DNA from 2 places in the Streptomyces hawaiiensis genome. Region 2 is predicted to be linked to the other one. Evidence: riboswitches for the same ligand, from Rfam matches in the RefSeq annotation. Region 2 holds a riboswitch; the other holds the start of a gene.

Region 1 (11,411 bases), 2.9 Mb from region 2:
CGCGCTGGCCACCGCCCGCCGGCTGATCGCCCGCCGCACCCGCACGGTCTGGCTCGCGGGCCGCCCCTCCCCCGCGCTGGAGGAGGCCGCCGGGCAGCTGCGCGGGCTCGGGGCCGACGTGCACACCATCGCGTTCGACGCGCTCGACCCGGCCTCCCACGAGGCCGTCCTCGGCAAGGTCTTCGCCGAGGGCGACATCGACATGGTGCTGCTCGCTTTCGGGCTGCTCGGCGACCAGGCCCGCGACGAGCGGGAGCCGGAGGCGGCGGTGCGGGTCGCGCAGACCAACTACACGGGCGGGGTCTCGGCGGGCCTGGTGTGCGCCCGCTCGCTCCAGTCCCAGGGGCACGGCTCCCTGGTGGTGTTGTCCTCGGTCGCGGGCGAGCGGGCCCGCCGCGCGAACTTCATCTACGGATCCAGCAAGGCCGGCCTCGATGCCTTCGCGCAGGGCCTGGGCGACGCGCTGCACGGCACGGGCGTGCACGTCATGGTCGTACGCCCCGGCTTCGTGCGGACGCGGATGACCGCCGGTCTGCCCGAGGCGCCGCTGGCGACCACACCCGAGGCGGTCGCGACGGCCGTGGAGCTGGGGCTGCGGCGCCGCGCGGAGACGGTGTGGGTGCCGGGGGCGCTGCGCGTGGTGATGGCGGCGCTGCGGCACCTGCCGCGCGGGGTGTTCCGGCGGCTGCCGGTCTGACCCGCGGGCGGGTCAGCGGGTGGGGACCGAGCCGCGCTCCACCCGCCCGGCCTGCGGGGGGACCACCGAGCCGCCGAAGGGGAACTCGCGGAGCTTGCGCCAGACGCCGTCGGCGCCCTGCTCGTAGAGGGCGAAGCCGGTGCAGGGCCACTCGGCCTCGTAGCCGGCGAGTTCCTCGAAGGCGCGGTCCATGGCCGCCTCGTCGATGCCGTGCGCCACGGTGACGTGCGGGTGGTACGGGAACTGCAGTTCGCGCGCGGCCGGCCCGGCGGGGTCGCGGACCTGCTGCTGGAGCCGCGTGCAGGCCTCCGCGCCGGAGACGACCCGGACGTACACCACCGGCGACAGGGGCCGGAAGGTGCCGGTGCCGGACAGCCGCATGGGGAACGCGCGGCCCGCCGCGGCGACCTCGGCCAGATGCGCCTCGACGGCCGGCAGGGAGGCCTCGTCGACCTCCGTCGGCGGCAGCAGGGTGACGTGCGTGGGGATGCCGTGAGCAGCGGCGTCGCCGAAGCCCGCGCGCAGCTGCTGGAGCTCGCTGCCGTAAGGCTCCGGGACCGCGATCGAGACACCGATCGTTACGGTCCCCACGTCGTCTCCTGTCGTGTCAGTGTGGCCGCTGATACGACCACCCGGTTATCGACTGTACGGCCACGGCCGGGTTACGGGCAGGCGCAACCGAAGTGATGTACAGCGCTGTTCGGTGGTACGGCTGTGCGCGGGGGTGGGTTCAGTGCTTGGCGGGCAGGAAGCCGACCCTGTCGTACGCCTGGGCGAGGGTCTCGGCGGCGACCGCGCGGGCCTTCTCGGCGCCCTTGGCGAGGATCGAGTCGAGCGTCTCGGGGTCGTCCAGGTACTGCTGGGTGCGCTCCCGGAACGGCGTCACGAAGTCGACCATGACCTCGGCCAGGTCCGTCTTGAGCGCGCCGTAGCCCTTGCCCTCGTACTTCTCCTCCAGCTCGGCGATGCCCGCCCCGGTGAGGGTCGAGTAGATGCCGAGGAGGTTGCTGACGCCCGGCTTCTCGGCGACGTCGTAGCGGATCACGGTGTCCGTGTCGGTGACGGCGCTCTTGACCTTCTTGGCCGTGGCCTTGGGCTCGTCGAGGAGGTTGATGAGGCCCTTCGGCGTGGACGCCGACTTGCTCATCTTGATCGACGGGTCCTGAAGGTCGTAGATCTTCGCCGTCTCCTTGAGGATGTACGGCTTCGGCACGGTGAAGGTCGGGCCGAAACGGCCGTTGAAGCGCTCGGCGAGGTCGCGGGTGAGCTCGATGTGCTGGCGCTGGTCCTCGCCGACCGGGACCTCGTGGGCCTGGTAGAGCAGGATGTCCGCGACCTGGAGGACCGGGTACGTGAACAGGCCGACCGAGGCGCGCTCGGCGCCCTGCTTGGCGGACTTGTCCTTGAACTGGGTCATCCGGCCGGCCTCGCCGAAGCCGGTGAGGCAGTTCATGATCCAGGCGAGCTGGGCGTGCTCGGGGACGTGGCTCTGCACGAAGAGCGTGCAGCGGTCCGGGTCGAGACCCGCCGCGAGGAGCTGGGCCGCGGCCAGGCGCGTGTTCGCGCGCAGGTCCTTCGGGTCCTGCGGGATGGTGATCGCGTGCAGGTCGACGACCATGTAGAACGCGTCGTGGGTCTCCTGGAGGGCCACCCACTGGCGGACGGCGCCGAGGTAGTTGCCGAGGTGGAACGAGCCGGCGGTGGGCTGGATCCCGGAGAGCACGCGAGGTCGGTCAGAGGCCATGCTCACCATTCTCTCAGGTCCCGGAGGCCGATCCGGAACCGGCCGGAAACAGCCGGGATCCCGTTCGGCCCCGGCGGTGTAACAAGGGTGTGAGGACGCGGGAGGAGCCGTTCACGACGGTGCTCGGACGCGTGTGGACCTGGAGGGGGACCGATGCGGGCACGGGTCGGAGCGACCAGAGAACGGGTCCGGGGCGGGACGGGCAGAGGACGGGCCCGGGGCGGTACGGGTATGGCGCGGGCCCGGGGCGGGGTGCGGCGGATGCTGGTCGTGACGGTGGCGGTGGCCCTGGCCGGGTGCGCGACGGCGACGACCGCCGGGGCCTTCCGGCGCGAGGGCGGGACGCCCCCGATGTGGCGATGGTCGTCGCGGGCGGCACCGGGCGGACCGCGGTGGTGGCGGGCACCGGAGCACTCCCCGCGCAGGAGCCGGACCTCCCCGACGGGGAAACCGCCGTCGCGGACCACACCGGACGGACCACGGCCGTGGCGGGTGTCGGAGGTCTGCCCGGGCGGGGGCGGGACGTTCCCGATGTGGCGATGGTTGTCGCGGGTGGTACCGGGCGGACCGTGGCGGTGCGGTCGGGGGAGCCCGCCTTTGCCCGGCTGTGGCAGTTGTTGCAGCCCACGCACGCGGGGACGGAGCGGGTGCCGGAGGGCTGGGCGGAGGGGGACTTCCCGCCGGCGCGGCTCACGGTGGTCTGGGAGACTGTCCGGTGTCGGCGGCTGGCCGAGCACGAACCGGCCGCCGGGCGGGGACGTGGCCGTCGAGCGGCAGGACCAGCTGGTGGTGACCGAAGACGGCGCGCCCTGGGTGCGCTCGGATCCGGCGCCCGCCGTGGAGGACGACGACATCCGCTGGCACCGGGCGCCAAAGTCGGTCTTCGAGCGGCTGGACCTGGCCCGGCTGGTCGGTGACGCGGAGGGCGGGCCCGTGGAAAGCACGGCCGCCGCGGATCTGTCCGGTCCGGCGCGGGGCGATGTGCGGTGGGCGGGCTGGTGGCCGGGCTCGCGGCCGGTGTCGGCGGCGTGCTGCTGATACGCCGCGCGGCGGCCCGGCGGGAAGCCGGACCGCCGCGGGAGGAGCCGTGTCAGGTCCTGGTCGACCTGGACGGGTGACGAGCCGTGGGCGTCAGCCCAGGTCGATCTCCGGGTACAGCGGGAAACCGGCCACGAGGTCGGTGGCGCGGCGGGAGATCTCGTCGGCGACCTTGGCGTCGAGCACGTGGGCCGCCTTGGAGGGAGCGCCCGACTTGGTCGTGCCCGGCTCCGTGGTGGTGAGGACGCGGTCGATGAGGCCGGCGACCTCGTCCATCTCGGCGGTGCCCAGGCCACGCGTGGTCAGGGCGGGGGTGCCGATGCGGATGCCGGAGGTGTACCAGGCGCCGTTCGGGTCGGCGGGGATGGCGTTGCGGTTGGTGACGATGCCCGAGTCGAGCAGGGCGGCCTCGGCCTGGCGGCCGGTGAGGCCGTAGGAGGAGGCGACGTCGATCAGGTTCAGGTGGTTGTCCGTGCCACCGGTCACGAGGGTCGTGCCGCGGCGCATCAGGCCCTCGGCGAGGGCCCGGGAGTTGTCCACGATGCGCTGGGCGTAGTCGCGGAAGGACTCCTGGCGGGCCTCGGCCAGGGCCACGGCCTTGGCGGCCATGACGTGCGGGAGCGGGCCGCCGAGGACCATGGGGCAGCCGCGGTCGACCTGGTCCTTCAGGGAGTCGTCGCACAGGACCATGCCGCCGCGGGGGCCGCGCAGCGACTTGTGGGTGGTCGTCGTCACGATCTGGGCGTGCGGGACCGGGTCGAAGTCGCCGGTCAGGACCTTGCCCGCGACCAGGCCGGCGAAGTGCGCCATGTCGACCATGAGGGTCGCGCCGACCTCGTCGGCGATCTCGCGCATGATCCGGAAGTTCACCAGGCGGGGGTACGCCGAGTAGCCCGCCACGATGATCAGCGGCTTGAACTCACGGGCGCTCGCGCGCAGGGCCTCGTAGTCGATCAGGCCGGTGGCCGGGTCGGTGCCGTAGGAGCGCTGGTCGAACATCTTGCCGGAGATGTTCGGGCGGAAGCCGTGGGTGAGGTGGCCGCCGGCGTCCAGGGACATGCCGAGCATGCGCTGGTTGCCGAAGGCCTGGCGCAGCTCCGCCCAGTCGGCGTCGGTCAGCTCGTTGATCTGGCGGACGCCGGTCTTCTCCAGGAAGGGCACCTCGACGCGGGCGCCGAGGACGGCCCAGAAGGCGACGAGGTTGGCGTCGATGCCGGAGTGCGGCTGGACGTAGGCGTGGCGGGCGCCGAAGAGTTCCTTGGCGTGCTCGGCGGCGAGGGACTCGACGGTGTCGACGTTGCGGCAGCCAGCGTAGAAGCGGCGGCCGATGGTGCCCTCGGCGTACTTGTCGCTGAACCAGTTGCCCATCGCCAGGAGCGTGGCCGGGGAGGCGTAGTTCTCGGAGGCGATCAGCTTGAGCATCTCGCGCTGGTCGGCGACCTCCTGGCCGATGGCGTCCGCCACGCGGGGTTCCACGGCACGGATCACGTCGAGGGCGGCGCGGTAGGCGGTGGAAGCGGTGGAGAGGGGCTCGGCTGACATGTGTGGACCTCCGGACGTTGCGTTCAGCGTTCACGGTACGGCCCAGGCGCACGGCACTCATCTCTCGGGCCGCTCCCCGATGGTTCGTCCATCCCAGCGCGCCAGTCACGGCCCTCGGTCAGCCTACCGGGTGGGGTGGGCGGGGGGCGTCCGCCGGGTTGCTCTTCGGTGCCGGGTGCGGGTCGCATGTGGTTGATCGCGCCCACGCGGCGAAGCCGCACATGTCACAGCCCCGCGCCCCTTACAGGCGTGGGCCCTCAGCCCCTCTTAGAGGATCACGTGGGGCAGGAACCTCGCGTACTCGTCGGTGATCAGGCCTGAGGACTCCCTGATGCCCAGACCCGCCGACTCGTTCTCCACCACCCACGCGCCCAGGACCACTCGGTTGCCGTCGAAGTCGGGGAGCGGGGCCAGTTGCTGGTAGCAGCAGGGCTCGTCGCGCAGGGCGGGGGCGGATCCGGGCTCGTGGACCGTGACGCCCGCACCCTCTCGGCCGAGGAGGGGCTTGGCGACCCAGCCCGGCAGGTCTCGCGGGCCGTCCAGGTACGCCGGGAGGAGGTTGGGGTGGCCGGGGTAGAGCTCCCAGAGGACGGCGAGGAGGGCCTTGTTGCTGAGGAGCATCTTCCAGGCCGGCTCGATCCAGAGGGTGGAGCCCGTGCCGCCGCCGTTGTCGAGGGTGTCGAGGACGTGGTCGGCGAAGCGGTCGGTGGTGAGCCATTCCCAGGGGTAGAGCTTGAAGACGCTGCGGATGAAGCGGAGGCGCTGGTCGACGAAGCGGCCGGAGAGGCGGTCCCAGCCGATCTCCTCCATGGAGATCCAGTCGGTGGCGAGGCCGGCCTGCTCGGCGGTCTCCTTCAGGTAGGCGACCGTCATCATGTCCTCGCCGAGTTCGTCGGCGGAGGAGTACGCGAAGTAGAGAGGGCTGCCCGGCGGGAGCAGGGCGGCCTGCTTCTTCCAGGCGCCGATCAGGCGTTCGTGCAGGGAGTTCCACTGGTCCGCGCCGGGGAAGCGTTCCTCCATCCAGAACCACTGGGGTGACGCGGCCTCCACCAGTGAGGTGGGGGTGTCGGCGTTGTACTCCAGGAGCTTGGCCGGGCCGGTGCCGTCGTAGCGGAGGTCGAAGCGGCCGTAGACGGAGGGGAGTTCGGCGCGGCGGTGCCAGGCCTCGGCGACCGTGCGGGCGACGCGGGGGTCGGTGATGCCCAGGTCGGCGAAGCGGTCCTCCGTGACGATGTGCTCGGCGGCCGCCAGGCACATGCGGTGGAGGTCCTCGACCACCTCTTCGAGGGCCTCGATCTCCTCCAGGGAGAAGACGTAGTACGCACTCTCGTCCCAGTAGGGGCGCAGGGAGTCGTCGGGGTAGCGGGTGAGGGGGTAGATCAGGCCCTGTTCCTCGACGGTCCGCTGCCAGCCGGGGCGGGGCTCCATGGTCCGGCGTTCCATCTGCCGTGCCCGCCCGTCAGCCGCCGCCGCTGCCGGAGCAGCCGAAGCCGCCCCGGTCGACGGCCTCGCTGCGGCTGAAGGTGCCGTTGTCGGCGTAGCCGCCGCTGGTGTCGGCGTCGTAGTACCAGTCGGCGTCGGTGGCCGTGGCCTTGCCGGTCTTCTTGCGGCCCTTGCCGGAGGAGGACGTACCGGACGAGCAGTTCTTGTCGGCGACGATCTTGTAGCCGTTGATGTAGTCGTAGCTGTCCCGGTCCACGCAGCGGCGGTCGGGGTCGGAACCGCACGCGGACAGGGCCGCCGCGAGGACGCCCATGCCCCCCAGCACCACCGTGCTCGAGCGCAGCCTTCGCCGTGTTTCAGCCATGTGCGTGCTCCCCCAGTCTCCCCGTCGTGCACTGACAGACGGTCAGCCTAGAGATCGGTGTGAACGGGCGCGCATGGCCCCCCGTCGGCAGCCGCTCCCCTACTGTCGATTTGTGATTTTTGGAATGGTGTGTGCCCTTGGTGCGGCCGTCTGCTTCGGTACGGCGACGGTGTTGCAGGCGATCGCCGCGCGGTCGGCGGCGGCGACCGGCCCGGGCGGGGACCTGGCACTGCTGTGGCGGGCGCTGCGGCAGTGGCGGTATCTGGCCGGCCTCGCGCTGGACGGGCTCGGTTTCGTACTCCAGATCCTCGCCCTGCGGTCCGTGCCGATCTACGCCGTGGGGGCGGCGATGGCCGCGAGCCTCGCGGTGACGGCCGTGGTCGCGGCGCGGCTGCTCAAGGTGCGGCTGAGCCGCGTCGAGTGGGCGGCGGTGGCGGTGGTGTGTGCCGGGCTCGCGCTGCTGGGGCTGGCGTCGGGGGCGGAGGGCGACGAGGCCGGGCCGGCCGGGCTGAAGTGGGCGATGCTCGGGGCGGCGGGTGGGGTGCTGCTGCTCGGGGCGGCGGGCGGGCGGCTGCCGGAGCGGGGGCGGGCGCTGGCGCTCGGGCTGGGGTCGGGGCTCGGGTTCGGGGTGGTGGAGGTGTCGGTGCGGCTCATCGACGGGCTGTCGCCCGGTGAGCTGTTCCCCAATCCGGCGACGTACGCGCTGCTGCTCGGCGGCGGGGCCGCGTTCCTGCTGCTGACCTCGGCCCTGCAGCGCGGGTCGGTGACGACGGCGACGGCCGGGCTGGTGCTCGGAGAGACCGTCGCGCCCGCGCTGATCGGTGTGGTGTGGCTCGGGGACCGGACGCGGCCGGGGCTGGGGTGGCTGGCGATCCTCGGTTTCGCGGTGGCGGTGGCCGGGGCGCTGGCGTTGTCGCGGTTCGGGGAGGCGCCGGTGGAGGCGGAGGAGCGCGCTGTCGCACCGCGGTGAGCGGAAGGGCTTTCCCAGCTGTGGAAAGTCTTCGCCTTCCGGACAATCTTCCAGCTGCCTTGCGAAGAACCGGAAAATTGTTTGTTGAATCTTGAACGCGCGGTGAGCGCTTTCCGTACGGGACGGCGTGACCAGTAATCCAGTCACGGTCACCGTGGCCTATCGCGTGACGCCGGGCCGTGCGGCCGACTTCCACTCCTGGGGGTGGGCCTTACTGGGCGCGACCGCGCGGCAGCCGGGGTTTCTGGGGGGTGGCGTACTTGTCGACGGAGGGGCGGAGTGGCATGTCGTCTATCGCTTCGCCAGCGAGGGTTCGGCCCTGGCCTGGGAGAAATCGCCCTCCCGGGAACAGTGGGACGCCCGACTGGAGGGGGTCGCCCGGGAGGCGGAGCGCCGGAGGGTGCCGGGTGCCCGGGCCTGGTTCGACGCGCAGACCCTTACACCCGCGCCACCGGCTCCGCCGTCGAAATGGAAACTGTGGTTCGTGAATATGAGCGCGGTTTTCCCGCCGGTGCTCCTGTTCAATCTGACGGTGCTTCCCTATCTCGGTGACCTCAATGCACTGTTTCGCACGCTGTTGTTGTGTCTGTGTGTGACGGCCCTTGTCACCTGGATTCTCATGCCGCGGCTCCAGCGTTTCTTCCGGAAATGGCTGTACCCGTCGCTCCAGGCGCTGCGCGGGCGGCACAAACGCCGGGCCACATAGGCCCGCGAACGAACAGAGGGAGGTGGGCGGGTGAAGACCCTGCTCATCGACAATTACGACTCTTACACGTACAACCTGTTCCAGCTGATCGCCGAGGTCAACGGCGAGGAGCCGGTCGTGGTCCGGAACGACGCGCCCGTCGACGGTCTTCCTGATCTCCGGGCGTTCGACAATCTCGTGGTCTCCCCCGGCCCCGGGCATCCGGGCGAGACCCGTGACTTCGGCATCGGGGGCAGACTGCTCGCCACCTCGCCGGTTCCGGTGCTCGGTGTGTGTCTGGGGCATCAGGGCATCGCGCTCGGCGAGGCCGGGCTGGTGGGGCCCGCTCCGGAGCCGCGGCACGGGCATCTGTCCACGATCCGCCATGACGGACGGGACCTGTTCCACGGCCTGCCGCAGCACTTCACCGCCGTCCGCTACCACTCCCTGGCCGTGCGCGAGCCCCTGCCGGAGACGCTGGAGGCCACGGCCTGGGCGGAGGACGGTGTCCTGATGGGGCTCCGGCACCGCAGCCGGCCGCTGTGGGGAGTGCAGTTCCATCCGGAGTCGGTCCTCACGGAGTACGGGCACCGCATGCTCGTGAACTTCCGGAACCTCACCGCCGCGCGGGCGGGCAAGCTGCGCACGAAGAACACGGCGGTGCCGTCGCACGAGGGGGTCCGTCGGCGGCCGCTCGTCCCGGAGTGCGATACGGGGGCCCGCCGGATACCGGGGGGCGTTCTCGACCTTGCCGGCCTGCGTCGTCCCGTGGCCGCGGCCGCCTTCCAGGTCGCCGCACTCGCGCAGGCCACTGCGAGCACGCCTGGCGGGGCCGGGGCGGCCGTGTGCGGCGGGGCCGGGGCGGTGTTGTCCGGCGGGGCCGGGGCGGTCGTGCCCGGCGGGGCCGGGACGCTCGTACACGGCGAGCCCGGGACGCTCGCGCCCAGCAGGTCCGGGACACTCGCGACCGGCAAGCCCGGGGCAGTCATACCCGACGGGCCCGAGACGGTCGTACCCGGCCGAGGCGAGGCGCTTGCGCCCAGCGGGCCCGCGGCAGTCGTACCCGACGAGCCCGAGACGGTCATACCTGGCGAGGCCGAGACGCTCGCGCCCAGCGAGGCCGAGACGCTCGTGCCCAGCGGGCCCGGGACGCTCATGCCCAGCGGGCGCGGGACGCTCGCGTCCGGCGAGCCCGCGGCAGTCGTACCCGACGAGCCCGGGACGCTCGCGGCCGGTGGGGCCGTCGCGTCGGGTGAGGTCGTCTCGGCTGCTGCGGTGGCCGGTGGCGTCGGCCCCGTGGGTTCGGCCGATGCGCCGGGCCGGGGCGCCCCGGACGCGGAGCAGGAGACGCATGCCGAGGCCGGCCCGTCCGCCGCCATCCCCCGGCCCCGCCGGCCCGGGCGGGTCGGGTATCGGCTGCATACCCGGCGGGTCACCGGGGCCGTTGACGCCGAGGCGGTCTTCGGCCGGATGTTCTCGGGGTCGCCGCGGAGCTTCTGGCTGGACAGTTCGCTGGTCGAGCCGGGACGGTCGCGGTTCTCGTTCCTCGGGGACGACCAGGGGCCGCTGGCCGAGTTCGTGCGGTACGACGTCGGTGCCGGGCGGTGTGAGATCGAGCGGGCGGGGCGGCCCATGCGGCGGGTGAGGGCGAGTGTCTTCGACTACCTGAAGCGGCAGTTGAGCAACCGCCGGGTGGACGCGACCGGGCTGCCGTTCGACTTCACCGGCGGCTACGTCGGTTACTTCGGCTACGAGATGAAGGCGGACTGCGGGTCGTCCAACCGGCACCGCTCCCCCGCCCCGGACGCCGCCTGGCTGTTCGCCGACCGGGTGATCGCGGTGGACCACGAGGCGGGGTACACCTACGCCGTGTGCCTGGCGGAGGACACCCCGCAGGCCGCGCGGGAGGCCGCCGACTGGCTGGAGGGCGTACTGGCCGGACTCTCCTGCGTGGCGGCGGAGCGCCCGCCGCTGCCCGGAGAACCGGCCCCGGCCGACCCCGGCGCCGCCGAGCCGTGGCTGGTGCGCGACCGGGCGACGTATATCGCCGACATCGAGGCGTGCCGGCGGGCGCTGCGGTCCGGCACCAGCTACGAGGTCTGCCTGACGAACGCCGCCCGGTTACCCGCCCCTCCCGACGCGCTGGAGTTCTACCGGACGCTGCGCCGCGACAACCCGGCCCCCTATGCGGCGTTCCTGAGGTTCGGGGAGTTGGAGGTGGCCGGTTCCTCGCCCGAGCGGTTCCTGCGGATCGGCCGGGACGGCACCGCCGAGGCCCGGCCCGTCAAGGGCACCGCGCCCCGGGGCGACGGGCCGGAGGAGGACGCCCGGCTGCGGGACGCGCTCGCCTCGGACGCCAAGACGCGGGCCGAGAACCTGATGATCGTGGACCTGCTGCGCAACGACCTGGGGCAGGTCTGCCGGACCGGGACCGTGCGGGTCTCCAAGCTGATGGCCACGGAGACGTACGCCACCGTGCACCAGCTGGTGTCGACCGTGGAGGGCAGGCTGCGGGCGGGCACGGACGCGGTGGACTGCGTACGTGCCTGCTTCCCGGGCGGGTCGATGACCGGCGCGCCGAAGCTGCGCACGCTGGAGATCATCGACTCGCTGGAGACCGAGGCCCGCGGCGTCTACTCCGGCGCCCTCGGCTACTTCGGGTGCGGTGGCGGTGCGGACCTCAGCATCGTGATCCGCACCGCCGTCTTCGCCGACGGACTGATGCATCTGGGGGCGGGCGGTGCGATCGTGCTCGGCTCCGATCCGGACGCCGAGTACGAGGAGATGCTGTTGAAGACGGCGGCCCCGATGCGCGCCCTCCACCGGCACACGGCCGACCGGATGCGGCAGCAGGGCCCGCCGGGGCAGAAGGCCGGGGCGGCCGGGGAGGCCCGGCGATGACCAGTCCGCAGGTCACACCGAGCCCGG
Region 2 (11,411 bases):
CCGGCCTTCGTCGAGCCGAACCTCTTCTGGAACGCCAACCTCGACTTCCAGAAGCAGGAGGGCGGCCTGCTCGACGCCGGCGCACTCGGACCCCGCTATGTCTTCAACACCCACTTCTACGACCAGAAGGCCATCTCCGGCGTCTTCATGTGGGGCAAGGCGGCCGACGGCCAGTACACGGGCGACTTCAGCACCGTCCGCGACCGCGCCGCGGCCGCGCGGACGGCCGCCGTCGTCAGCGAGTTCGGGCACCCGCTGGCGGGCAACGTCTCCGACAAGGCGCCGACCGTCCTCAAAGCGATGTACCAGGCCCTCGACTCCCGTGTGAAGGGCGCCGACTGGTGGTCCGACCCGGCGGCCTCTGGACCCGTGCTCTCCGGTTCCCAGTGGCAGTGGGACATCTACAACGGCCGCCACCGCGAGCTGATGAACGGCAACCCCGACAAGGTGCTCACCGCCGGCGACGCCTGGAACGACGAGGACCTGTCCGCCGTACGCCTCGACGACTCCGGCAAGCCCGTACTGCGCCAGGACGCCCGGCTCCTGGACCGCCTCTACCCGAGCGCCACGGCCGGTACGACCGTCGGCTTCACCTACGAGGACCGCTCCCGGGACGGTTCGACGACCCTGACCTGGAACCCCGTGCCGAGTTCGCTGCCCAGCGTGCAACGGCTGGTGGGGTCGGGGCAGTACGGGCTGCTGCTGTGGCGCTCGGACGGCGGCCCGGCGCCCACCGAACTGCATCTGCCGGCGGGCTTCCCGACCGCGTCCACCACCGTCGTCTCCGACCTGGGCACGGCTCACGCCCCGCCGGCCTACACCTCGACGACGCCGATCGGCGTGGCGCCGGAGCCCGGTGGCACGGGAAGCCGCCGCCTGCTGCTCACCGCGCCGGACTCGGGCGTCCTGCACTACGCGCTGGTGACCAACGGGGCGACGGCTCCCTCGGCGGATCTGCTCGCCGCGGCCCGCTCCGAACTGGCGGCCTGGGCGGCGAAGGAGGTCAACTAGCGGACGGGCTCGTCCAGCCGGCCGCCACATGGCCGAGCCGGACGCGCTGCGGGTGGTCACCGACCGGCACGGACACGACCTTCTTCCCGGTGGCGAAGTCGATGGCCGTGACCTGGTCGGTGCCGCTCTCGGAGATCACGCAGGCCTTGCCGTCACCGCTGACCGTGGCCCAGTAGGGCTTGGAGGCGGTGACGAGCGGGCCCTCCTGGAGCGTGGCGCGGTCGACGACGGTGGCGTAGTCGTCCATCGTGCCCGCGACGCACAGTTTGCGTCCGTCCGGGCTCATCGAGATGCCGTGATGGCGCGAGTCGTTGACGAAGGTCGTGCGGTCGTCGCTGGTCGCCGGGTTCTTCGGCAGGGTCTTGGTGCGGGTGATCTTGTCGGTGGCGATGTCGTACTCGAAGAAGCCGTTGAAGAAGGAGACCTGGAAGTACAGCTTCGACTCGTCCGGCGAGAAGACGGCCGGGCGGACCGCGTCGGAGTGGTCCTTGAGGCCGAGCGCGTCCAGTTGCGGGCGCATGTCGATGACCTTGACCTGCTTGTACGTGGTGGCGTCGACGACGGTGATACGCCGGTCGCCCTTCGTCCAGTCCAGCCACGGGGCGTCGGTCTGCGTGTTCACGTCGCCGATCGCCATGTTGTAGATGTACTTGCCGTCCTGGGTGAAGATGTTCTCGTGCGGCTTGTCGCCGGTGCCGAACTTGCCCAGTTCCCTGCCGGTGACGATGTCCAGCACATGAACGGTGTTGGAGGTCGACGCCGAGACCGCGACCCGCTTGCCGTCGGGGGAGACCGCCATGTGGTCGGAGCGGTAACCGGACACGGGGAAGCGCCAGTTGATCCGCCCGGAGGCGAGGTCGATCGAGACGACGTCGGCGAAGCTCGGCCGGGATACGACCATCGACGTCCCGTCCGGCGTGGAGTACATGTCGTCGACGAACTGGTCGTGGCCCTCGCCGACGCTGTTGCGGATCGCCATGAAGTAGATCCACTTGATCGGGTCGGCGTTGATCTCGGCCATCCGCTGGTCCTTGTCGGGGATGACGTTGATCCGGCCTATCTTCCCGAAGTCACCGGTCGCTCTGATGACTTCGGCGGTGCCGTCCCAGTTGTTGCCCACGAACATCACCTCGCGCAGCGCGGCGGAGGAACTCGGGGCGGCCACGGCGGCGGTCGCGGGAACGGTGGCGGTCAGGACCAGGGCGGCGGTCAGGGAGCACAGGTGCCGTCGTCGGAAGACGGACATGGCTGATCCCTCCTCTGCGGGTGGGGGTGAGGAATCTGAACACACGTGCTTTCAGAGTCAACTTACTGCAAAGTAAGGAAGGGGCCGCCTTCTCCACAAGACCGCGTGCACGACAAAATCAGTGTGCGATCGACGAAAGGAGAGCCGGTGCCGGGCAGACTCAGAGCACCGACCGGCCGCTACGGCGGCAAGACCGCCGAGGAGCGGCAGGCCGAGCGGCGCCGACGGTTCCTCGACGCCGCGCTCCAGCTGTTCGGTGACACCCCCGGCTTCCGCTCCACCACGGTCGCGGCCCTCAGCGAGACGGCCGGGCTGTCCACCCGCCAGTTCTACGAGGAGTTCCGCACCCTCGAGGACGTGCTCGCCGCGTTGCACCTCCAGGTCAACGGCTGGGCCGAGGCCGCGGTGCTGGAGGCGGCCGCGGGCGCGGCGGACCTGCCGCTCGTGGAACGCGCCACCGCCATCTTCCGCGCCTACGCCGGGAACGTCGCCGCCGATCCGCGCCGGATCCGCATCACCTTCGTCGAGATCATCGGCGTCAGCCCGCGCCTGGAGGAGCAGCGGCTCGCCCGCCGGGCCGGCTGGGTCGACCTCATCTGCGCCGAGGCCGACGCGGCGGCCGCACGCGGAGAGGCGGCGCCCCGCGACTACCGTCTCGCCGCGACGGGTTTCATCGGCAGTGTCAACGGCCTGCTGCACGACTGGAGCGCCGGCTGGGTGGACGCGACACTCGACGAGGTCGTCGACGAACTGGTCCGGCAGCTGCTGGGGATCCTGCGGCCGCCGGGATGGCGGCCGCAGGGGTGACGGCGGCCTCGCCGGAAGCGCGAAGCCCGGGACCCGCGTCCGCGCTCCCCGAGCCGCTGAAGGCCGCCGCAGAGAAGGCCGGTGACATGGCCACGGACCGGGCGGCCGCGCCGGTCCGAGCGAGGTGTCACCCGGACCGGTTCTGACCGGCTAGACCGACGCCCGCACCACAAGATCCGTCGCCGTCACCAGCGCCACCCCCAGCAGCAGTCCGGCCAGCAGCCGAGCGCGGAGCCTGCGGTACAACGCCTCGTACTCGCCCCGCAGTTCCTCCCCGCGCCGGGCCGTGCGCTGCCACGAGGCCCGGGCGAGGGCGAGATGCTCCGCCGCGAACTGCCGCTCCACCTCCGCCCGTTGCGCCTCCGGCAGCCAGTCGAGCCCGGCGGTGAAGCGGACGGCGGCCGTACGGGCCTCCTCACGCGCGGCGGCGGCGAGCAGATGCCCCTCGACCTCGTTGTGGAACGCCCGCAGGTCCCTGGGGAGCCCTTCCATGGCCGTCATCGCAGTGTCAGCTCCCGCTCTGCCGCCGCGATGGCGTCGTGGTGCAGGTCGAACGCCGGGGACTCGCTGCGGATCTTCGGCATGGTGATGAAGTTGTGCCGCGGCGGCGGGCAGGAGGTCGCCCACTCCAGGGAGCGGCCGTAGCCCCACGGGTCGTCCGCCGTGACCTTCTCGCCGTACTTCGCCGTCTTCCACACGTTGTAGAAGAACGGCAGCATCGACATGCCGAGCAGGAACGAGAAGACACTCGACACCGTGTTGAGGGTCGTCAGTCCCTCCACCGCCAGATAGTCGGGGATCCGCCGCTGCATGCCCTCGGCACCGAGCCAGTGCTGGACGAGGAACGTGCCGTGGAAGCCGATGAACAGCGTCCAGAAGGTGATCTTGCCGAGGCGCTCGTCCAGCATCTTGCCGGTGAACTTCGGCCACCAGAAGTGGAAGCCGGAGAACATCGCGAACACGACCGTCCCGAAGATCACGTAGTGGAAGTGCGCCACCACGAAGTACGAGTCCGAGACGTGGAAGTCGAGGGGCGGCGAGGCCAGCAGCACACCGGTGAGTCCGCCGAAGACGAAGGTGATCAGGAAGCCGGTCGCCCAGAGCATCGGTGTCTCGAAGGACAACGAGCCCTTCCACATCGTTCCGATCCAGTTGAAGAACTTCACGCCGGTCGGGACCGCGATGAGGAACGTCATGAAGGAGAAGAACGGCAGCAGCACACCGCCGGTGACGTACATGTGGTGGGCCCACACCGTCACGGACAGACCCGCGATCGCGATGGTCGCGCCGATCAGACCCGTGTAACCGAACATCGGCTTGCGGGAGAAGACCGGGATGACCTCGGAGATGATGCCGAAGAACGGCAACGCGATGATGTACACCTCTGGATGGCCGAAGAACCAGAAGAGGTGTTGCCACAGCAACGCCCCGCCGTTGGCGGAGTCGAAGATGTGCGCGCCGAACTTGCGGTCGGCCTCCAGCGCGAACAGGGCCGCGGCCAGCACCGGGAAGGCGAGCAGGACCAGGACACCGGTCAGCAGCACGTTCCACACGAAGATCGGCATGCGGAACATCGTCATGCCCGGGGCGCGCATGCAGATGATCGTGGTGATGAAGTTGACCGAGCCGAGGATGGTGCCGAAGCCGGAGAAGGCCAGACCCATGATCCACATGTCGGCGCCGATACCCGGGCTGCGGACCGCGTCCGAGAGCGGGCTGTAGGCGAACCAGCCGAAGTCGGCCGCGCCCTGCGGGGTGAGGAAGCCGCCCACCGCGATGAGCGAGCCGAACAGGTACAGCCAGTAGGCGAACATGTTCAGCCGCGGGAACGCCACGTCCGGCGCGCCGATCTGCAGCGGCATGATCCAGTTCGCGAAACCGGCGAACAGCGGCGTCGCGAACATCAGCAGCATGATCGTGCCGTGCATCGTGAACGCCTGGTTGAACTGCTCGTTCGACATGATCTGCAGACCAGGCCGGGCCAGCTCGGCGCGCATGAGCAGCGCCATCACGCCGCCGATGACGAAGAACGCGAACGACGTGACCAGGTACATCGTGCCGATCGTCTTGTGATCAGTGGTCGTCAGCCACTTGAGGTGCCTCATGCCCCGCCTGTGTCCGCGCCCCGTTCGGACGTCACACTTCACCGACGCGACGAGAATCACGAAACCGGGTGTGACGATCGAGAAGGTGCCGGACACGTACGGGACATGAGCAACGACGAGATCTTCGCCGCTGCCTACCGCGAGCACTACTGGGCGGTCAGCCGTTATGTCGCGCGTCGACTGGACGGGCGGGCCGGCGAGGTGGAGGAAGTGGTGGCGGAGGTGTTCACGGTCGCCTGGCGGCGCCGGGCCGACCTCCCGGCCGCCGCGCTGCCCTGGCTGTACGGCGTGGCACGCAACTGCCTGGCCAACGCGGTACGCGGCCACGGACGCCGCCGCCGGCTCGTCGACCGGCTCGGCAACGACCACACCGCGCACGGCCGGCACATCGCGGCGGGCCCCGAGGCCGACACGCCCGGCGGCTGGGTGCACGAGGCACTCGCCCGGCTCTCCGCCGCCGACCAGGAGGTGCTGCGCCTGACGGCCTGGGAGCAACTCGGTATCGAGGAGGTCGCCGTCGCCCTCGGCTGCGGCAGCCGGGCCGCCGCCATGCGGCTGCACCGCGCCCGGGGCCGCCTCAGAGCGGAGATCGACCGGATGCGTCCCGAGTCCCGGTACCCGATCGCTGAGCACTCCTGCATGACCGCCCCGAAGGAACACGGCCATGGCTGACGAACTCGAACTGCTGCGCGGCGCCGACCCGGTGCCGCCCGACGGCCCACACTTCGGCGACGGTCCTCTGGATCACAAGGCCGAGCTTCGCCTCGAGCGGCTGCTGCGGGACCCGGGGGACGGGCTTTCCGGGCGGATGCGGGACCCGGGGGACCGGCCCTCCTGGCGCCTGCGGGCTCGGCCGGGGTGGCTCTCCGGTCGTCCGCGGGACCGGCGGAGTCTCCTCTCCGGTCGTCGTCTGCGAGACCGGCGGCGCCTCTCCTCGGCCCGCCTGCGGGCTCGGCCGGGGTGGCCCTCCGGTCGTCTGCGGGACCGGCTGCCGCCCGGTTCCGGCCGGTTCCGGCCGTGGTCCCGATCGGTGTGGGGGTCCCGGCTGGCCTGGGGGCTGGTCGCCTCGGCCGTCGTCGCCGCCCTGACCCTCACCTTCGTGCTGAGCGGCCCGAGCACCACGTCCGCGGTCGCCGCGCCCCGCCCGCTGGTGATCGAGTCGGGCTCCACACCCGTACCGCTGGACCGGCTGGCCGACCGCGCCGCGGCCGAGGCTGCGGCCGACGGCGCGGCCCGGCTGCGCAAAGGCACGCACGTGCAGTCCTGGAGCCTGGGAATGTCGGACGACAAGCCCCCGATCACCCTGCCCGAGGAGCGCATCGTGCGCTGGCGGCCGGACGGCAGCCACACCGAACTCGTCGTGGCGACCGACCCGAGGCGCCCCGGCCGTCCGGTCCTCTCCGACGAGGACGGCGCACCGCGGCTCGTCGACGACCGTCACGTCCTCCTCGACCAGACCTACCCGCCCAGCTGGAGCGACGCCCCGCCCGAGTCGCCCCCGCCCCATGACCCGGCGCGGCTGCGCGCCTACCTGATGGAGGCTCAATCCATCGACACGCTGACCACGCCAGAGTTGCTGGACGCCACGGCGACGCTGCTGGACCACTGGACGCTCGGCGCGCGGGAGAGCGCGGTGCTGGCCCGGCTCCTGGCCGGCGCGGAGGGGCTGCGGCCGGCCGGCCAGGTGACCGACCGGCTGGGCCGACGCGGCCAGGCCTACGTGAACGACTCGCGCGGCGTTCGCCGCATGCTGATCATGGACCCGGCCACCGGCGCCGTCCTCGGGCTGGAGAGCACCCTCAGCAGCCCGGATCCCGAGTACGGCGTCGAAAAGGGCGCCGTCATGTCGTACAGCGCCTGGATGCGCTGATCACACCCCGGTGACACCGAGTTGCCGGGCGGCGGCCTCCACCGTCTGCTCCAGCAGCGTGGCGATGGTCATCGGACCGACGCCGCCCGGCACCGGTGTGATCAGCGAGGCCAGCTCCACGGCGGAGTCGAACTCGACGTCGCCGACGTTCCCCGCGTTGTACCCGGCGTCGATGACCACGGCGCCGGGCTTGATGTCCTGGCCGTGGACGAGGCGGGGCCTGCCCACCGCGGCCACCACGATGTCGGCCTCGCGCACGGCCGCCGACAGGTCCCGCGTGCGCGAGTGGCAGTAGCTGGTGTGCTGCTTCGCCCAGGCGCACGGCATCGACTTCCGCGGGGCCGCTCCCCGGTGGTGCTCCACCTCGGCGCCAGTCACGGCCCGGCCCCATCCTAGGTCGTGTCCGCGAGGTCCCGCCTGCCCTCCGGGCGAACGACGGGACCTCGCGGACACGACCTAACCGAGCACGGCAAGGCTCCCGCTACTCGTCCCAGGCCTGGACCAGGGTCTGTTCGGCGATCTTGCCGCCGCGCAGCGCGATCATGGACTCGGACAGGACGCGTACCCCGTCCGCGTACTCGCAGCTCTCGCTGTAGGCCGCCTCGTCGCCCTGGATGACGCACCGCTCCAGCTTGTGCGACATGTCGCGGCTGTAGACGTCGTCCAGCATCCGGCCGATCTCGTCCCGGCCGTGCAGGACCTTGGGGTGGCTGGGCTGGGTCGTGCGGTCCACGATGCGAAGCTCCGCGTCGTCGGCGTACAGGGAGAGCAGGATGTCCGGGGTCTGTCCTTCCACGCCCCGGCGCAGGGTCTCCCGGTCGAAGGCGGGGTCTGCCGCGGTTCCCATGATGACCTCCTTCGAAGGGCCGCGGCCCGACGGGAGCGGGCCGCGAAAGGCCTCTCCTGACGAGCGTCCTCCCGCCCGGCGGGGTCGGCAAACGCAGCCGGGGCACCGGGCCTGACGGGTGAGGGGCACCGCCCGCCCGTGTCCGCCGGGGGGCCCGCCCGCGTTGCGAAAGGCATGATCTCAACGCGGCGTATCGCCGCCGCCGTTGGTCTCGCCGCTGGGGTCACCGGCCTCGCCGCGCCGATGGCGAACGCGGCCGACGCGGAAGCGAAGAGCCCGCTCAGCCCGATGGCCACGCTCGACTCGCTGACCGTGAGCGACATCCCCGCCGAGCACAGGGACGAGATCCCGCGGCCCTCCTCGCAGCCGGCCGGGCTCAACCGCCTCAACGACCTCGACCAGCTGAACCATGTCGTCGGTCTGGGCTCCCCGGTCTTCGGCTTCGTTCCGAACGTCCGCTGACGCCGCGCGTGCGGGAGGTCCGACCGGATCCGGGCGGACCTCCCGCACGCCCGCGTTCAGTCCGCGGTGGCCAGGAACTGCGTCGCCGCCAGCTCCGCGTAGAGCGGATCGGCCGTCACGAGCTCACGGTGTGTGCCGACGGCCCGGACCCGGCCCGCGTCCATCACCACGATCCGGTCGGCCATCGTCACCGTGGACAGCCGGTGCGCCACGACGAGGACCGTGGTCGTCCGGGCCACGTCCGCGACGGTGTCGCGCAGCGCCGCCTCGTTCACCGCGTCCAGTTGCGAGGTCGCCTCGTCGAGCAGCAGCAGTCGGGGGCGGCGCAGCAGCGCGCGGGCGATGGCGACGCGCTGCCGCTCACCGCCGGACAGCTTGGTGCCGCGGTGCCCCACGAGCGTGTCGAGGCCGGCGGGCAGCCGGGAGATCAGGCCGTCGAGCCGGGTCGTCTTGAGCACCCGCGCGAGGGCGTCCTCGTCCGCCTCCGGATGGCCCAGCAGCAGGTTGTCCCGCAGTGAGCCCGACAGGACCGGCGCGTCCTGCTCGACGTAGCCGATCGCGGCGCGCAGCCGGGGCAGCTCCCAGTCGTGCAGGTCCCGCCCGTCCAGCGTGATCACACCGGTCTCGGGGTCGTAGAACCGCTCGATCAGGGAGAAGACGGTGGTCTTGCCGGCGCCGGAGGGGCCGACGAACGCCGTCATGCCCTGCGCGGGCACGGTGAACGTCACCCCGTGGTGGACGTAGGGCAGGTCGTCGGCGTAGCGGAAGCGGACGTCGTCGAAGGTGAGGGCGGCGGGCTGCGCGCCGGGGGAGGGCAGCGGTGCGGCCTCGGCGGCCGGCTCGGAGGGCAGGCGCAGCGCCTCCTCGATGCGGGTGAGGGCCGCGGCGCCCGTCTGGTACTGCGTGATGGCGCCGACGACCTGCTGTATCGGTGACATCAGGTAGAAGACGTACAGCAGGAACGCCACCAGGGTGCCCACGTCGACCGCGCCGGTCGCGACCCGCGCGCCGCCCACGGCGAGCACCGTGATGAAGGCGATCTGCATGGCCAGCCCCGCCGTGTTGCCCGCGGCCGCCGACCACTTGGCGGCCCGCACGCTCTGCCGCCACGACTCCTCGGCCGCCTCGTGCAGCGTCCGCTCCTCGCGGTGCTCCGCACCGGACGCCTTCACGGTGCGCAGGGCGCCGAGGATCCGCTCCAGCGAGGCACCCATGACGCCCACCGCGCTCTGCGCCTGCCGGCTCGCCTGGTTGATGCGCGGCACGATCACCCCGAGGACCACGCCCGCGCCCAGGATCACGGCGAGGGTGACGCCGAGCAGCACGGCGTCCACGAAACCCATCATCACCACCGTGGCGACGAGGGTGAGCCCGCCCGTGCCCAGGCCGACCAGCGAGTCGGTGGTGACCGCGCGCAGCAGGGTCGTGTCGGAGGTGATGCGGGCCATCAGGTCCCCGGGTTCGCTGCGGTCCACGGCCGGTATGCGCAGCCGCAGCAGATACGACGACAGGGCGCGCCGCGCGCCGAGCACCACCGACTCGGCGGTGCGGGTCAGCACGTACGAACCCAGCGCGCCCAGCGCCGCGTTGGCCACGACCAGGGCCGACATGGCGAGCAGGGCGCCGGTGATGGCCCGGTCGTGCGACAGGTCGTCGATCAGGCCCCGCGCGACCAGCGGCAGCAGCAGCCCGGTCGCCCCGGTGACCAGCGAGAGCAGCGCGCCGGCGAACAGGGACCAGCGGTGCGGCCGTACGTATCCGAGGAGCTGCCGCCACGCGGGTGTGGCGGTCTCGGTCTCTGCGATGCTCACGGCGCTCCCTCGGCGTCGGCGGAGCGTTCAGGCTATGTCGCCGCCGAACCGCGCGGCCTGCCCTTTCCGCACAGCGGAGGGTGGCCGATCCGCACCCCTTACCGATCAGTCGCGCGTAGGGTCGGGAAGGAACGGACCCCGGCCGACGAAGGAGTCAGCACCATGGCCCAGGAAGTACGCGGCGTGATCGCCCCAGGCAAGGACGAGCCGGTGCGGATCGAAACGGTCGTGGTGCCCGACCCCGGCCCGGGCGAGGCCGTGGTGCGGGTGCAGGCCTGCGGGGTCTGCCACACCGACCTGCACTACAAGCAGGGCGGCATCAACGACGAGTTCCCGTTCCTGCTGGGCCACGAGGCCGCGGGTGTGGTCGAGGCCGTCGGCGCCGGCGTCACCGACGTCGAGCCGGGTGACTTCGTCATCCTCAACTGGCGTGCGGTGTGCGGGAAGTGCCGGGCCTGTCTGCGCGGGCGGCCCTGGTACTGCTTCGACACCCACAATGCCCGGCAGAAGATGACCCTCGCCTCGACCGGCCAGGAGCTGTCGCCGGCTCTCGGTATCGGGGCTTTCGCGGAGAAGACGCTGGTCGCGGCCGGGCAGTGCACCAAGGTCGACCCCGGCGTCGCCCCGCAGGTGGCCGGGCTGCTGGGCTGCGGTGTGATGGCCGGCATCGGCGCCGCGATCAACACCGGGAACGTCGGCCGGGGCGACTCGGTCGCCGTCATCGGCTGCGGCGGTGTCGGCGACGCGGCCATCGCCGGTTCGCAGCTGGCCGGGGCGGCGACGATCATCGCCGTCGACATCGACGACCGCAAGCTGGAGACCGCCCGCTCCATGGGCGCCACCCACACCGTCAACTCGCGCGAGAACGACCCGGTCGAGGCGATCCGCGAGCTCACCGGCGGCTTCGGCGCGGACGTCGTCATCGAGGCCGTCGGCCGCCCGGAGACGTACAAGCAGGCTTTCTACGCCCGTGACCTCGCCGGCACGGTCGTCCTGGTCGGCGTCCCCACGCCCGAGATGAAGCTCGAACTGCCGCTGCTCGACGTCTTCGGCCGCGGCGGAGCCCTGAAGTCCAGCTGGTACGGCGACTGCCTGCCCTCCCGCGACTTCCCCATGCTGATCGACCTGCATCTGCAGGGGCGTCTGGACCTCGGCGCGTTCGTGACCGAGACGATCCGGCTCGACGAGGTGGAGAAGGCGTTCGAGCGGATGCACCAGGGCGACGTGCTGCGCTCGGTGGTGGTGCTGTGAT

What was found. A riboswitch is a leader RNA that binds a small molecule or an ion and turns the genes downstream of it on or off. The one in region 2 is predicted to bind ZMP and ZTP.
Region 1: it holds a riboswitch for ZMP and ZTP, as region 2 does, so the genes downstream of both, CEB94_RS25065 (glycine hydroxymethyltransferase) here and CEB94_RS37730 (bifunctional 5,10-methylene-tetrahydrofolate dehydrogenase/5,10-methylene-tetrahydrofolate cyclohydrolase) in region 2, are expected to answer to the same signal.

Annotation. Positions count from the first base shown of each region.
Region 1 is NZ_CP021978.1:5,401,614-5,413,024, reverse strand. Features, by position in the region: gene dprE2 (decaprenylphospho-beta-D-erythro-pentofuranosid-2-ulose 2-reductase) at 1-697, shown strand, start outside; gene CEB94_RS25080 (2'-5' RNA ligase family protein) at 710-1,288, opposite strand; gene trpS (tryptophan--tRNA ligase) at 1,428-2,441, opposite strand; gene CEB94_RS41930 (hypothetical protein) at 3,201-3,479, shown strand; gene CEB94_RS25065 (glycine hydroxymethyltransferase) at 3,573-5,021, opposite strand; ZMP/ZTP riboswitch at 5,055-5,140, opposite strand; gene CEB94_RS25060 (glutathionylspermidine synthase family protein) at 5,289-6,464, opposite strand; gene CEB94_RS25055 (hypothetical protein) at 6,481-6,828, opposite strand; gene CEB94_RS25050 (DMT family protein) at 6,953-7,798, shown strand; gene CEB94_RS25045 (antibiotic biosynthesis monooxygenase) at 7,926-8,504, shown strand; gene pabB (aminodeoxychorismate synthase component I) at 8,535-11,384, shown strand; gene CEB94_RS25030 (AMP-binding protein) at 11,381-11,411, shown strand, end outside.
Region 2 is NZ_CP021978.1:8,312,052-8,323,462, forward strand. Features, by position in the region: gene CEB94_RS37695 (cellulase family glycosylhydrolase) at 1-1,011, shown strand, start outside; gene CEB94_RS37700 (YncE family protein) at 1,004-2,257, opposite strand; gene CEB94_RS37705 (TetR/AcrR family transcriptional regulator) at 2,405-3,064, shown strand; gene CEB94_RS37710 (hypothetical protein) at 3,215-3,565, opposite strand; gene ctaD (aa3-type cytochrome oxidase subunit I) at 3,562-5,169, opposite strand; gene CEB94_RS37720 (RNA polymerase sigma factor) at 5,275-5,841, shown strand; gene CEB94_RS37725 (CU044_5270 family protein) at 5,834-7,039, shown strand; partial or broken gene CEB94_RS37730 (bifunctional 5,10-methylene-tetrahydrofolate dehydrogenase/5,10-methylene-tetrahydrofolate cyclohydrolase) at 7,040-7,336, opposite strand; ZMP/ZTP riboswitch at 7,343-7,427, opposite strand; gene CEB94_RS37735 (nuclear transport factor 2 family protein) at 7,521-7,886, opposite strand; gene CEB94_RS37740 (hypothetical protein) at 8,061-8,348, shown strand; gene CEB94_RS37745 (ABC transporter ATP-binding protein) at 8,405-10,159, opposite strand; gene CEB94_RS37750 (S-(hydroxymethyl)mycothiol dehydrogenase) at 10,322-11,410, shown strand; gene CEB94_RS37755 (MBL fold metallo-hydrolase) at 11,410-11,411, shown strand, end outside.